Adhaeribacter radiodurans: one gene and its partner. The protein of the gene in region 1 interacts with the protein of each later gene in a pairwise test. Links are inferred from orthologs where the notes say so. Each region holds a gene or a part of one and is shown on either strand. Other genes may lie near its edges. The genes, in order: priA and HUW48_RS02820.

The links.
Region 2: the proteins of priA (region 1) and HUW48_RS02820 interact in binary tests that used the Escherichia coli proteins (3 or more experiments, as listed by UniProt). The link is inferred for Adhaeribacter radiodurans from one-to-one orthologs.

What each region holds. Positions count from the first base shown.
Region 1 is NZ_CP055153.1:782,700-786,116, reverse strand. What follows is about bases 187-3,269. They hold priA (replication restart helicase PriA), read left to right. Parts: upstream 187-505; coding sequence 506-3,034; downstream 3,035-3,269. Other genes in these bases: HUW48_RS03710 (DUF6588 family protein), read left to right, coding at 3,196-3,269; HUW48_RS03720 (thioredoxin domain-containing protein), read left to right, coding at 187-369. In the rest of the region: more of HUW48_RS03720, read left to right, coding at 1-186; more of HUW48_RS03710, read left to right, coding at 3,270-3,417.
Region 2 is NZ_CP055153.1:552,303-555,407, reverse strand. Bases 283-3,053 are described here. They hold HUW48_RS02820 (single-stranded DNA-binding protein), read left to right. Parts: upstream 283-1,334; coding sequence 1,335-1,772; downstream 1,773-3,053. Other genes in these bases: gldE (gliding motility-associated protein GldE), read left to right, coding at 1,800-3,053; mutY (A/G-specific adenine glycosylase), read left to right, coding at 283-1,287. Outside these bases: HUW48_RS02830 (HU family DNA-binding protein), read right to left, coding at 1-4; more of mutY, read left to right, coding at 208-282; more of gldE, read left to right, coding at 3,054-3,105. UniProt on the Escherichia coli protein: Plays an important role in DNA replication, recombination and repair. Binds to ssDNA and to an array of partner proteins to recruit them to their sites of action during DNA metabolism. Acts as a sliding platform that migrates on DNA via reptation.

The DNA of each region.
Region 1 (3,417 bases):
AGCTTGTATTTCGATAAGCCTAAATATGCAGAAATATCGGATGCTATGTTAAGTCAGGTGAAAGAACTGTTAGTAAAACAACCTGCTCATTTAGCAAATTGGGCTACTGTTTACTACGCCAAACTAAAACCCACCGCCGAAATTGCTATTCTAGGATCAGAAGCTCAAAGCTTCCGGAATTCCTTTGCTGATTTTTACCTGCCCAACGCCATTTTCGCTGGTACCGAAACGGAGAGCAATTTGCCTTTACTCACGGATCGTTTAGCCATTGGGGAAGAAACTACCATTTACGTGTGCTTCAATAAAACCTGCCAATTACCGGTACATACCATAACCGAAGCACTCGAACAGTTAGATAAGATTGATTAAGTAAGTTACAGGTTATAACCTGTAACCTGTTACCTGTTACTAACGGCAACTACTCACAACTATTTGGGAAAGATTGCGGTTCTTGCGACCTTTGTTAGAGCTGAAAACTCTTCAGCGGTAAAAAATTGGAGTACTGTTGAGCCAGCCATTATTATTTCAGTCGTCGGAACAAGCTACGGAGCGGATAACTTTATTTGCCGACGTTATCTTGCCTTTACCTTTGCCCAAGCTTTACACGTATCGGGTTCCTTACGACATGAACGACGATATTTTTGTAGGCACCCGGGTTATTGTTCAGTTTGGGGCAAAGAAAATATTAAGTTGCATTGTAGCCGATGTGCACGAAAAGCCACCGGTAGGATACCAGGCAAAATACATTCTGGAAATTATCGATGAAACTCCCGTAGTAACAACGCCCCAGCTTAAAATTTTTAATTGGATAGCGGAGTACTACATGTGCACCATTGGGGAAGTAATTAACGCGGCTTTACCGTCGGCGCTAAAATTAAGCAGCGAATCGCGGATACAGTTGCATCCGCAGTATAATTTGGAATATTCTAACTATCCCTTATCGGCGCCCGAAGAAAAGATCGTTTTTGCTTTAGGCCAGAATCAAACACTCACTTTCACGGAAGTTGGTAATTTATTACAAATCAGCCATTTTCATAAAATAATAAAATCGCTTATTCAAAAAGAGATTATAATTATTTTCGAGGAAATAGCCGATAAGTACACGCCTAAAGTGGTAAAAAAACTCCGCTTGTCGCCGTATTTTATCCATGAAGCCGAAATGCTGGAAGAACTCATGAGTCAATTAGCGGTTCGCCCCAAACAACTCGATGTGGTACTCCATTATCTGCAAAAAGTACCCGTTCACCAGAATGTACACTTAAACGAAAAAGGCATTGAGAAAAATATTTTAACTTCTAATCCGCACCTTTCACTATCCTCAATTAATGCTTTAATAAAAAAAGGTATTCTGGAGCAATTTGAAACCATTGTTTCCCGGTTCCCGGTGGATGAGAATAAACCCCAGCCAGCTTTTAACTTATCCGGGCATCAAATAACGGCTCGGGATGAAATATTAGATTTATTCGACAGCAAAGATATTGTGTTGTTACACGGCATTACCGGTAGCGGTAAAACCGAAGTATACATCGATTTAATAAAAAAAGCACTGGAAGGTGGTGGTCAGGTATTGTATTTATTACCCGAAATTGCTCTTACAGCTCAGATTGTTACGCGGCTTATTAAAGTATTCGGCAGTCGTTTAGGAGTTTATCATTCTAAATTCTCCGATAATGAACGGGTAGAAGTCTGGAACGGTGTTTTATCGGGGCGTTTTTCGGTGGTAATTGGGGTGCGCTCGGCAATTTTTTTACCTTTCCATAACTTGTCATTGATTATTGTGGACGAAGAACACGAATCGTCTTACAAGCAATACGAACCGGCTCCTCGTTATAACGCGCGCGAAGTAGCGCTTATGCTGGCAACTTACCATAAATGCAAAACTTTGTTAGGCTCGGCTACCCCCGCCGTTGAAACGTATTACAATGCCAAAACCGGCCGCTGGGGTTTAGTAACCATGAATAAAAGATTCGGAGAAGCCGGTTTACCTGAAATTGAACTGGTGGATACCCGCCGCGAAAGCCAGAAGAAAACAATGCACAGTCATTTTTCGCAAAAATTACTGGCACAAATCGAACAAAAATTACAGAAACAAGAACAAGTAATTTTATTTCAAAACCGCCGGGGTTACGCTCCTTACATTAATTGCCACGATTGCGATTGGATTCCGAAGTGTAAAAATTGCGCCGTAAGCCTCTCCTACCATAAATATAACCGTGAATTGCGCTGCCATTATTGCGGTTACCACGAGTCTATGCCCCATGATTGCCCGGCCTGTGGTTCCACCATGATTAAAACCGTTGGCTTTGGTACCGAAAAAATTGAAGATGAATTAAAGTTACTATTACCGGAAGCGAACATTCAGCGGATGGATTTAGATACTACGCGCAGTAAAAATAGCTACCAGCAAATAATTGCTGATTTTGAAGCCAATAACACGAATGTTTTAGTGGGCACGCAAATGGTAACCAAGGGGTTAGACTTCGAAAATGTAAGTTTGGTGGGCATTATCAACGCCGATAGTATTATAAATTATCCTGATTATCGCGCACATGAGCGGGCATACCAGATGTTTGTGCAGGTAAGTGGCCGGGCCGGCCGTAAAGGCAAAAAAGGCTTAGTAATTATTCAAACGGGTAATCCCTCGCAGGGAATTTTTCAGAAAGTAATCGCAAACGATTACCAGGCCTTATACGAATTTGAAATTCAGGAACGCCGTAAATTTAATTTCCCGCCATTTATGCGCGTTATTAAAATTACGGTTAAACACATCGACGAGAAAATTAACGAACAAGCGGCAGCGGTTCTTGCCAAAGAGTTTACCGATCGTTTGCCTAAAAATCAGGTACTCGGTCCGGAAGTGCCTTATATTTTTAAAATCCGCAATTATTATCTGAGCGAAATTCACATTAAACTCGACCGGGAACATACCAGCCTAAAAACGGCCAAACTGCTTATAGCAGAAGCTATTAACCAGTTGAAATTAAATAAAGATTTTCGCAATATTCGGGTGGTAGTAGATGTAGATCCAGTGTAAAGGTTAAATTACTATTTTGAAGCAGGCAACTTTAAAAATTTAAATTTTGCAACTTAAGTTAGAAATTACGTAAGCAAAAAACAAATATTACGCTCATTTAGAGCGCCTTTTTTACCTGATTTAGAAGTAATTTATTTTTGCACTTTACTTATCTACTAAAAATGAGAAAAATTCTTCTTCTTATTTTAACTATTGGTTTGTTGTTCATAAAAAATTCTGCTTCAGCCCAATCCGAAACGGCCGAATTAATAAAAAGTGGAATAGTAAATGCTGAACTTTTAGCAAAAGCTTACGGCACTCCTTTAAGTAAGGCGTTCGGTGCAGATTTAAATACGGGTTGGATAACCACCGGTAAAGCTTTTAAACCGGGCCGTTTCGAAATT
Region 2 (3,105 bases), 230 kb from region 1 along the record:
TCACTGTGGTAAAGTTTGTTTGTTAGTTAAAAAAATAATTAAATAAAATTGTTGCGTTATAAGGCTAACTCTGTCTTTTACTTAGCTTTAAATCGGGGCACAAAGGTACTCCCACTTTTCGATAAGTAAAAACTATTTACTCAAAAAATCATTTTATGCTGTCAGATTGTTGTTAAGCATACTATTTTTAAGTCAAATAATACCATAATGGCGCTTCCTACTCCTGATTATTTTGCCACTACCTTAATAAATTGGTACCAACGTCATCAACGTTCTTTACCTTGGCGCGAAACCAAAGATCCGTACGCTATTTGGCTATCCGAAGTAATTTTACAACAAACCCGGGTGAAACAAGGATTACCTTATTACCTGGATTTTATCTCTGCTTACCCTACTGTTCAGGATTTAGCAGCCGCTCCGCCTGACGAAGTACTCCGCCACTGGCAAGGTCTGGGGTATTATTCCCGGGCCCGCAATATGCACCAAACGGCCATCTATATAACGAAAGAATGTAATGGAATATTTCCTGCTACTTACAATGGTTTATTGCAATTAAAAGGAATTGGTCCGTATACAGCCGCCGCAATTGCTTCTTTTGCTTATAGAGAAAAGGTAGCCGTAGTAGATGGTAACGTGTTTAGGGTACTGGCCAGAGTATTTGGGTTGGCCGAAAACATTGCTAGTCCGGCCGGTAAAAAAGCCTTTCAGGTACTCGCCGATTCGTTAATTCCCGCTGATCACCCGGATACTTATAACCAAGCCATTATGGAATTTGGGGCTATCCAATGCACCCCATTAATGCCCGATTGCTTGTTTTGTCCTTTCCAGCAGGTGTGCTACGCGTTTCAGCACGGCCTGGTAGAAGCCTTACCGCATAAAGTTAAAAATAAAGGCAGCCGCTTGCGATATTTCCATTATCTGGTGTTTCGACACGAGCAAACGTATTATTTAAAAAAGCGAACGGAAAGTGATATTTGGCAGGGGCTCTACGATTTTTATTTATTACCCGAAGAGGAAGCTGCTTTTTCCCCGGAAAGTATCCGGCAACAAGTATCCAGTCTGGAACCTTCTATAGATTATAAATATATTCAGGAACCCATTAAAACGTATAAACGTACTTTAAGTCACCAGAAAATAGTAGCCAAATTTTATCTGATAGAACTAAATTTCCGTTTAAGGGAGAAAAGCCTGGAATCAACTGACTTAGTGGCTTATTCGAAAGATGAAATTGAGCAATTACCTAAATCTGTCCTTATCAGCCAATATTTGCAGGATACCGGATTTTAATTATATTTAAACTTAACTTTAGTTTTGTAAACCTAAACGCGTTTTCTATGGCAAGTGTAAACAAAGTAATTTTAGTAGGTAATTTGGGCAAAGATCCGGAAGTACGGCATCTGGAAGGCGGCGTAGCTGTAGCTCGTTTTCCGATTGCTACTTCTGAGACTTTTAAAGATAAAAATGGCGAAAAGCAGGAACGCACCGAGTGGCACAACATTGTGGTATGGCGTGGTTTAGCTGAAGTAGCCGAGAAATACTTAAAAAAAGGGCAATCAGTTTACATTGAAGGTAAAATCAGAACGAACAATTATCAGGATAAAGAAGGTATTCAGCGTTACTCCACCGAAATAGTAGCCGATAACATGACTATGTTAGGTGGCCGGACCGATGCCGGAGCAAATAACAGCAACCCGGAAACGGCTGGTTCGAGTTCAGGCGGGCGGGCTGAAGCGCCGGCCTTTGAGGGTGAACCAGATGATTTGCCCTTTTAACCCGATGTTCCACTAAACAGCTTTACTTTGGAAAATATTGATTCGGGCGGCGACCCTGAGAGTAAAAGTTTTATAGTACTCTCCTTACTTTTAATCCTTCCCGATTTTTCGGGCTTGTTGCCGTATCTTACTTTCATTTGCATTATTTTTTTACTAACAGCCTCAGCCCTGGTTTCGGGAGCTGAGGTTGCATTTTTCTCCTTATCCGAAAACGACCTGATACTTTGCCGGCAAAGCCCGAAGCGCTCGATACATCTGATACCAGTTTTACTGGAAAACCCGCGCCGGTTGCTTACTACTCTATTGGTACTCGATACTATTATTAATTTGAGTATTGTTATTATTAGTTTGCATCTTTTTTGGGAGGTAGTTGCTTTGCCCACTATTAACATGGGCATGTTATTAGGCTTTACCTTACTATTTACCTTGGCAATTGCTTTTTTTGGCGAAGTATTACCAAAAGTATATGCCAATCAGAAGAACCTGATTACGGCGCAACGAATGACGGGCGTAGTAAATACGGCACAAAATTTACTTTCTCCGCTTGTTTCATTGCTTTTATACATTACTCAAGCCATCGAGAACCGATATCGTCATCGGCCCACTACCCAAATTATTGAAGAACTACAGCAAGCCATTGAAGAAGCTAGCACCCCTGAAACTACCCACGAAGAAAAAGAAATCCTGAAAGGGATTGTTAATTTTGGTTCGCTTACGGTAAAACAAGTAATGCGCTCCCGCATGGATATTGCTGCTTTTGATATTACCCAAAAACTCGCCGAAATTATTCCGTTAATTAACCAGTATGAGTACTCCCGGATTCCGGTTTACAACGGCAGCATTGACCAGATAGAAGGCATTTTATACGTAAAAGATTTGCTTCCGCATTTAGATGCCAGCCCTGACTTTATTTGGCAAACCTTAATCCGGCCGCCGTATTTTGTACCGGAAATTAAAAAAGTAGATGATTTACTAAAAGATTTTCAGGAGCGCCACGTTCATATGGCTATTGTTGTAGATGAATACGGCGGCACGTCGGGTTTGTTAACCTTTGAAGATGTAATTGAAGAAATTGTGGGCGATATTAAAGATGAATTTGACGAAGAAGACGAAATTGTTTATTCGCAAATCAACGAAAACACCTATATCTTTGAAGGGAAAACCTCGCTGGCCGATTTCTGCCGGATTATTGGTAGTACTACCGATATTTTTGAGCCGGTAAGAGGTAAAAACGAATCAATAGGAGGTTTAATGATTGAGTTATTTTCTAAAATTCCGCAGGATGGCGAAGATACTGAATTTGATAAATTTAAGTTTGTAATAGAATCAGCGG